4 regions of the Paenibacillus cineris genome follow, and region 4 is predicted to be linked to each of the others. Evidence: predicted binding sites of a transcription regulator. Region 4 holds the regulator's gene; each other region holds the start of a gene.
What was found. The regulator LexA, encoded in region 4, represses DNA repair genes until DNA is damaged. The targets are predictions, from matches to a motif close to CGAACATATGTTCG.
Positions count from the first base shown of each region.

Region 1: the regulator LexA is predicted to act here: its motif matches at 1,063-1,076, upstream of recA (recombinase RecA).
Region 2: the regulator LexA is predicted to act here: its motif matches at 1,059-1,072, upstream of addB (helicase-exonuclease AddAB subunit AddB).
Region 3: the regulator LexA is predicted to act here: its motif matches at 1,539-1,552, upstream of KI379_RS18745 (DNA polymerase IV).

Region 1 is NZ_BORU01000001.1:1,621,742-1,623,947, reverse strand. Features, by position in the region: gene recA (recombinase RecA) at 1-993, opposite strand, end outside; gene KI379_RS07880 (competence/damage-inducible protein A) at 1,329-2,206, opposite strand, start outside.
Region 2 is NZ_BORU01000001.1:4,224,334-4,226,539, forward strand. Features, by position in the region: gene addB (helicase-exonuclease AddAB subunit AddB) at 1-989, opposite strand, end outside; gene KI379_RS19705 (ArsR/SmtB family transcription factor) at 1,292-1,669, opposite strand; gene KI379_RS19710 (SRPBCC family protein) at 1,672-2,097, opposite strand.
Region 3 is NZ_BORU01000001.1:4,018,921-4,021,126, forward strand. Features, by position in the region: gene KI379_RS18740 (hypothetical protein) at 1-125, opposite strand, end outside; gene KI379_RS18745 (DNA polymerase IV) at 122-1,390, opposite strand; gene KI379_RS18750 (SOS response-associated peptidase) at 1,693-2,206, shown strand, end outside.
Region 4 is NZ_BORU01000001.1:3,618,363-3,620,568, reverse strand. Features, by position in the region: gene KI379_RS16770 (response regulator transcription factor) at 1-1,044, shown strand, start outside; gene lexA (transcriptional repressor LexA) at 1,140-1,766, opposite strand; gene KI379_RS16760 (LysM peptidoglycan-binding domain-containing protein) at 2,006-2,206, shown strand, end outside.

The DNA.
Region 1 (2,206 bases), 2.0 Mb from region 4:
CACCGTCGTCGTCAAATTGCTTGCCTCACGGATCTTGTTCTCGATCGCTTCCGAAATAGGCTGATTTTCTTTCAGGAACTGCTTCGCATTCTCGCGGCCCTGACCCAGGCGCTCGCCTTCATAGGAGTACCAGGCACCGCTCTTATTGACGATATCCAATTCCGTACCGATATCGATAATGCTGCCTTCCTTGGAAATGCCTTCGCCGTACATGATGTCGATCTCCGCCTGCTTGAACGGAGGAGCCACCTTGTTCTTGACGACCTTAATCCGCGTCCGGTTACCCACGACATCATTGCCCATCTTGATGCTCTCAATACGGCGTACATCCAGACGAACGGAAGAATAGAACTTCAGGGCACGGCCACCCGGAGTCGTCTCCGGATTCCCGAACATGACGCCGACTTTCTCACGAAGCTGGTTGATAAAGATCGCGATCGTCTTCGACTTCGCAATCGCACCGGACAGCTTACGCAGTGCCTGGGACATCAGACGAGCCTGCAGACCTACGTGGGAATCACCCATTTCGCCTTCGATTTCCGCTTTCGGTACGAGCGCGGCAACCGAGTCCACGACGATAATATCAACGGCGCCGCTGCGTACGAGGGCTTCCGCAATTTCCAACGCCTGCTCACCGGTGTCCGGCTGAGACAGCAGCAGCTCGTCAATGTTGACGCCAAGCTTGTTGGCATACGACGGATCAAGCGCATGCTCCGCATCGATGAAAGCAGCTTGTCCACCGACTTTCTGTACTTCAGCGATGGCATGTAGGGCCACCGTCGTCTTACCGGAAGATTCCGGTCCGTATACTTCAACCACGCGGCCTCTTGGAAGTCCGCCAATACCAAGTGCTATATCTAGAGCCAGGGAGCCGCTGGGAACAACTTCCACCTGCATATGTGTCGACTCACCGAGTTTCATGATCGAACCTTTACCGAATTGTTTCTCTATTTGACGAAGCGCCATTTCAAGCGCAGCACGACGATCTGACAATAAACTCACATCCTTCACCGTTTATACTATTATGATACCTTGTTTTGGAACGTTTGCCAAGCATTTTTTCGAACATACATTCGTTTTTTTGCCGGGCATTCTCCTCTCATCATCATGCCGCCGTACCTTAAACCAACCGCCGCAAGGAAAACCCGCCAAATATGGGGGCGCTCCTGTGAGCGCTTGTTCTTCTATGATGATCGGATGCTAGAGTCCGAACTGGAACAGGCTTCCACCCCTACTCCAACCATAAGAAAAAGAACCGCGGCAAACTTATTTTTGCACGGTTCTTCCGTATGGTTATATTATAGCGCCTGGCTGGCGGCTGCACAACTTCAAACCTGATCCTTGGACTCCCCGGTGGCCGGATCGGCAGATACCAGTCTTTGCCACAACCGGTACAGCAGCGTTTTGACCGAGCGGACCCGGATCGTTTCGCGGTTGCCGTTCAGCTTCAGCTCAAACACTTCAGTCTTCTGCCCGCGCTGGGCGATCCCGACGTACACGAGGCCGACCGGTTTGCGTTCGGAATACCCCGGCCCCGCGACACCCGTGACGGATAAGCCGAAGTCGCTGTCCGTGATCATCCGCACGTTCTCGGCAAGCACCTCAGCCACTTCGGCGCTCACTGCTCCCGGTGCGTCGTCTCCCTCCAGCAGCGCATGCGGGACATGCAGCAGCTTCTCCTTCATCTCGTTGGAGTAGCAGACGATCCCTCCCACGAACATTGTGGCGCTGCCCGGAATGGACGTGATGCTCTCCATCAGCATGCCTCCTGTGCAGCTCTCAGCGGCGCTCAGCGTAATCCCGCGGTCCGCCATCATGTCAACGATGATCCGTTCGATCGGCACGTCCATGCTGGCGTACATATGGTCTGCGAGCCGGCTTTGAATTTGTCCCTGCATCGCATTCAGTTTCTCCATCGCTTCCTGCTCTGTAGGCGCTTTGGTGGAGATGCGTACGGTCACTTCACCCTCCTTCGCATAAGGAGCGATCGTCGGATCGGTCTGTCCGTCGATCAGGTCCAGAAGCCGATCCTCCAGCAGCGATTCGCCGATGCCGGCAAACTTGAGCATTTTGGAGTAAATCGGCATTTCGTCGGTCAGGGCATGCTGAAGGAGCCACGGCTTCGCCTGCTGGTCGAACATCGGCTTCATCTCTTTTGGAGGACCCGGCAGAACGATGTAGAAGTTATCCTCCTGGGCAAGCGCGA
Region 2 (2,206 bases), 610 kb from region 4:
TCGGTGCGCCGATTCTCGGCGGCATAGAGGGAAATCCCTTCGGTTTCCTGAACCTGATCATTCTCCTGCCCCTTCCAGGGAATCCGCCGGTCATAACCGCGCTCTAAATGAGCAAGCCGCGGGCTGAGGCGGAATTTGGGCAGGTCCGATGCCGGCAGAATCGAATCGTTCGTTTCGATGCCCAGCTCGTCGGCCATTCCTCTTAGCTTGATGTAAGTCGTGGCAGTCGGGTGGAACAGGTCCAGCTCATGCGGCTGCATGCTGCCGTGGTACGGCTTGTCCAGCGTGAGCGCAATGGTGACCGATGACGCATGGGCCATCAGCTCGCGAACAACCCCGTATTCCTGCGGAGTCATCCCGTGGAAGCCGTCGATCCATACGTCCGCGCCTTTGACATAAGACGAGCTGCGAATCCCTTCGGCCAAAGTGACGAGCGTATCTTCATCATCTATATAAAGCGGTGATATTTCCTGTTCAAAGTCGCGGTACACCGTCCATAAATCCTCCAGCTTATAGCGCAGGATCGGCGCGGCCGCCTTCTGCTCCGTCAGCTGGGTCAAATGCTCTTCCAGCACGGCGGAATCTACGCAGTACCGCTTGAGCTCGGTATACAGCTCGTTCAGCTTGCCTATGAAACCCAGCTGGTCGCCGGAGGCGCCGAACAGCTTCAGCTCCTCTTTGCGGCGCTGAATGATTTTGTACAGCAGCATTTTTTTGCCTTCTTCGCTGATGCCGACTCTCGCCGACCCGCCGGTCTCCTGCATCACCCGGTACGCCAGGCGCCGGAAGCTGAGAACCTGCGCACGGACGCTGCCTTTGACAGCGCCCGATGATACCAGGCTGTGCTCCGCCTGGAATGAGCCCTGCTCGGGAACGAGCAGGATCAGCGGGCTGCCCTTAGGCTCTGTTTGCAGCCGGGACGTAATCTCGCTTAGGATCGCCGTCGTCTTGCCGCTTCCGGATCGTCCGATCAGAAAATGAACCGACATGGTGTTGCCTCCTTCGTATGTAAACCTCGAAAACTATTAAATATAAGTATAACACAACCTTTTTTGAAAAGAACGTATGTTTGCGGAACTGTAAAAAGGAGGCACTTACCGTTTTTTGCATTTATCCGATACGCTCAACCCGAAGGAACGCCGTGACCCGGCATGCCAAACAGCGGTACAGGAGGAGGTGATCCTCTTGTACCGCTGTCTCTTGTTTCGCTTGATTTTTACGAATGCTAGTTTCCAGCCTTCCGGCCATCATGCAGGGATCATGGTTCAGTATAGAGCGATTGAATCACCGGCTAATCTTGTTCCTTCTCCTTATCCACAAGAGTCAGCGGAGCAGGGAAGCGTTCGGAACCATCCGACTCCACGAAGTGCTGCAGGGCTGCCATCTTGTTCTCCCAGAAGCGTTCAAAATAGGAGTACCAATCCTTGAGCTCCTGCAAAGGCCCCGGGTCCAGCCGGTACCTCGTCTCGCGGCCGACCTTCCTCTCCTTCACCAGCCCTGCCTCCGACAGAATCCGCAGATGCTTGGAAACCGCCGTCCGGCTCATCGGAAAATGGCTGCTGAGCACCGTTACGGGCATCTCCTGATCGGACAGCAGCTTCAGCAGCTGGCGCCGGGTCGGGTCGGCCACGGCCTGAAACACGTCGTGCTTGGACGCAGTCGCCGTCATGCTTACGCCTCGACGTATCTGCCCAGCTTCTGGTGGAGTCCGGCCCAGCCTTGGTCCATCGTTTCGCGCACGATCGTATGCGGCTGGTTGAACTCGGTCACTTGGTCCGCGCTCCAGCCGGAGTGGATGAGCGTCACTTCCGTTTTGCCGTCCAGCTCCTTCAGCTCGAAAACAAGCGTCCAGTCCTTGCCCCAGCGGAACGCCAGCCGGTGCGGCGGATCCACTTCGGTCACCTTGCACGGCGACATGCCGTACGGACCGGCATTAATGTGAAATTCGTGGCCTACGACGGGCTGCATGTCATTGGGCATGAACCAGGCGGACAGCCCTTCGGGAGTCGCCACTGCCTCCCACACTTTCTGGATCGGAGCCTGGAATACGCCGGTGTGGCGGATATCAGGCAAAGCATTGTTTGTTGAGTTTTCCATGTATAAGTACCTCCATATGCAGTCAATCAACCCGGTTTACATTCGAATGCGAAACCATTTGGTTTCACATAAATTATACGAAACCTTTTGGTTTCATGTCAACCCCTTG
Region 3 (2,206 bases), 400 kb from region 4:
TCCCTGCGGGGCGGCCGGTGCTCCTCCGGCTGCTGCGAGCGCCGCTTCAGCAGTTCCTCCCGGTGCTGTGGCAGCATCATGCGGCTGGATTCCCAAATCCCGTTATTCTCAAGCTTCTTGCTCATTTATAATGCCCCCCGATTTTCATGGACCGCTCCGCCGCCTGGCCGGCGCCCGTAAGGGAAGAGGCTCTTACGATCGCCATGCTGCCGTACCGCTGCTTGATATGGTCCGTCGCCTTTTCCAGAGCCCGCAGCCGCTCCTGGTCTTCAAACAGCGTCAGCTGGTAATTCCGGTCGTCGCTGAGCTCGCTCAGCATGACCCCGGCGCGCCTAACGGGCATGCGGTCCCAGTGCTTATAAAAAATCGCTTTTACGGCTTCATACACCTTGTTCGTGTTGTTCGTGGGATCCGGCATTTTCATTTGCCGGGAAAAGCCTGTCGGCGCGTCATAAGGGCTGCACATGCAGCTGACTGTGACGACCGAGCCCATATAGCCCTTCCGGCGGCAGTCGCGGCATACTTCTTCCGTCAGCTCCAGCAGGATCGTGTCGACCTCCTTGGGGATGACGTAGTCCCGGGGCAGCGTCATCATATGCCCGACCGATTTGGGAGGCTTGTCGAACGTTTCCGGGGTCACCTTGCTGTCGTCCATGCCGTTGGCGGTGCGCCACATCACTTCGGCCTGGATATCCGACTGCTTGCCGAACCGGGCCCGGAATTTATCCTTCAGCTGGGGAAGAGGCGTTCTCGCCACATCCCCGATCGTCGTCATGCCGAGCTTGGCAAAATGGGCCGTCATGCGCGAGCCCACTCCAAACATTTTATGGACCGGCTGCGGCCACAGATTCTTCTCGATGTCGGCTTTGGGCAGTATAAAAATGCCCTCCTTGTTCTTCTTCGCCCAAATGTCGGTGGCGATTTTAGCCAAAATTTTGTTCGAGCTGATGCCGACCCGCACCCAGACTCCCGTCTCCTCCATCACCTTCTGCTGGATCGATTTCGCAATGCTCACAGGGTCGCCGAAGAGAGCCAGGCTGCCGGTCACGTCCAGAAACTGCTCGTCGATGCTGAATATTTCGACCAGATCGGTATATTCCTCGTAAATCCGGGTAATCTGAAGCGAGACATCGATATAATGCTGCATTCTTGGACGCATAATGACGAGATCCGGGCACTTCTTGAGCGCCTCCCCCAGCCGTTCGGCGGTCGATACCCCGTAGCTCTTGGCGATCGGGCATGCGGCAAGAATGATGCCCGATCTGCGCATCGGGTCTCCGGCAACGGCGAGCGGCCTGTCTTTATACTCCGGATGATCCGCCTTCTCTACGCTTGCATAAAAGCTCTGACAATCGGCCAAAAATATAATTCTCTCCTTTGATCTGCTCAAGCGCACACACCCTCCACATCCACTTTGGCATTTCGTTAAACCGGTTTGGGCCGGGCAGCTCCGAGAAGCTCCAGCACCCTAAAGACCGCTCGTCGAAAAAAACGATCCGGGCCGCTTCCCTCTCCACGAAGCATGCTCACTCGGTAAGCGAACGTATATTCGTATTATATACCAAACACATGTTCTCTATGCAAATGTATTTTTTGACAGCCTTCCCTTGCTGCTGGCAGACAGGCTGGCGTAAACCGGCATCCCGCGGTACACTGTTTACAACGATCATTCCACAAAAGGGGGAGTGCCTGATGTGCGGCCGTTATACACTGACCGTGTCGATGGAAGAATTGATGCTGCGCTATGAGCTTGAGCTTGCGCTGAACTTTCATCCCCGTTACAATATCGCTCCGGCGCAGAACGTACTGGCCGTCATTCATGATGGAAGCAGCCTTCGCGCCGGTCAGCTTAAATGGGGACTGGTCCCGTCCTGGGCCAAGGACAGCAGCATGGGGAGCAGGATGATCAACGCCAGAAGCGAAACGCTGGCGGACAAGCCGGCCTATAAGCTGCCTTTTGCGAGGAAGCGGTGCCTGATCCCAGCCGACGGATTTTATGAATGGATGAAAACCGACAGCGGCAAAGTCCCTTACCGGATTACCCTCCGGGGTGGGGGAATCTTCAGCATGGCCGGCCTCTACGACACCTGGCTGCAGGAGGACGGCAGCAAGCTGAGCACCTGCACAGTCATCACTTCCGGGCCCAATGCGCTGATGGCGCCGATCCATGACCGGATGCCCGTCATTTTGCGCCCGGAGGACGAAA
Region 4 (2,206 bases):
GTGCTGACCGATATCCTCATGCCGGGAATGACGGGCCTTGAATTGATGCAGCTGTGCCAAGGCAGTTATCCGCATATCAAATGGGTCATCATTTCGGCTTATTCCGAGTTTTCCTACGCCCAGGAAGCCGTCAAGCTTGGGGCTAAGGACTATATGCTCAAGCCGATCGGGAAAGAGCTGCTGCTCTCCATGATTTCCGGACTTGCTCAGGAGATGGATCGGGAGAATGAAATCGTGCGCGAGGCGGAGCTGCTGAAGTCTAACCTGAAGTATTTGCGTGAGGCTGTGTTTCAGCGCTGGGCGAGCGGACTCGATACTGGGCGCCTTGACGTCGCGTCTATAATTGAGAGCTACCCCGCATTCCAACTGGTGATGGTTAAGATGGAGAGCGACGCGCCGGTGCATCTGGAGCATTTTATTATTGAAAATGTGCTTGGTGAGCTGATTGAAGCGCACGGCTGCGGATTTGTGACAAGCATGGACGAAACGAGCCTGATCGGCCTCGTCTCCTTGGGAGAAGAGGGAGGCATGAAACGTCTGACGGATGAGCTGCGCGCTAACTTGAAACGATGCGTCAAGGTGCCTTTCCAGATTCAGTCGACGGGACTTATCACAGACATTCACCGGGTGCCGGAGGAAGTGCGGCGGATGCGCCAGGAATCGGCATCGCTGGAGTACGAATACAACAACCCGGGAGGTAACCGAGCGATCGAGGTTGCGGTGCAGTACATCAAAGCGCACTATCATACGGATCTGTCCCTGGAAAAGGTAGCTTCGGTCGTGTTCCTGAATCCGGTCTACTTCAGCCAGCTGTTTAAGCAGAAGACGGGAAGCGGCTTCAAGGAATACGTCACCAATCTGCGGATCGAACAAGCCTGCAAGCTGCTGCTGCAAACGCATTTGAAGCTGGCCGACATTTCGGACAAAGTCGGATATGTGGACGTCAAGCATTTTACCCAGGTATTTCGCAAAAAAACGGGAAAAACCCCGACGGAGTACCGTCTGGAGCAAACGGCGGATTCCCGTGAGGTGTGTCCCACCTGAATCATCCTGCCTTGATCCCAACGCCGAAAAGAGCCCTTGACCTTCCTGAGTAAGGAAGAGCAAGGGCTCTATTGCTGCTTGTCCAGCATCATCTGCTAGTGAATATCGCGGAACAGCCCGACGACTTTGCCCAGAATGGTGACATGGTTCAGACGCAAAGGTTCGTAAGCCGGGTTCTCCGGTTGAAGCCGGATATGGTCCTTCTCCTTGTAAAACGTCTTCACGGTTGCTTCATCCTCATCCGTCATGGCAACGACGATGTCCCCGTTATCGGCTGTCTGCTGCTGTCTCACGATGACGTAGTCACCGTTATGAATGCCAGCCTCGATCATACTGTCCCCAACGACGGAAAGCATAAATACTTTCTCATCTCCAACATAGTGCTGCGGCAGAGGGAAGTAATCTTCAATGTTCTCCGTTGCCGTGATCGGAACCCCAGCTGTAACCTTGCCTACTACGGGAACTCTGGCGATCGTATGCGTGAACAGATTGCTGCTCTCGGATTCTTCTTGTCCCAACAGTTCAATGGCACGAGGCTTCGTAGGGTCTCTGCGGATCAAGCCTTTCTTCTCCAGTCGGTCCAAATGGCCGTGTACAGTCGAGCTGGAAGCCAACCCTACCGCCTCACCGATCTCTCGGACGGACGGAGGATAACCCTTGGCGCGGACTTCATTTCTGATAAATTCCAATATCGCTTGCTGCCGGCTAGATATCTTTGACATTCCCCATCAACCCCATTTAGTAACGTTTGGTAAAATTATAACATAGAACTGCCGTTCGTACAAACATAAGTTCTAAATGATTTTGCTTTGATGGAGCGGGATTTTCGCGGCTTCTGAATGAAGGAAGCCCGCCTCTAAAAACATAGGAACAATTGTTCGAAAAAAGTATTGAACAAAACAAATGTTCGTGTTATATTGTTCTCATAAAACAAGAACAAACGTTTGGAGGCGTAATATTTATGCTGAAACACACTACATACCAAAGTATTTATAATAACTCATCCGTTAACCCATCCATCAATGAAGCTATAGCATCTCCTTGGTTGAAGAAAGTCCAGTCCTTCGTGCCTGGCCCTGCCTTGATCAAACTGATCCTGGCGGCCCTGATTATTTTGGTGGGATGCACAGGTGTCGTTCGCGTATTCGCGGGAACCTCGGAT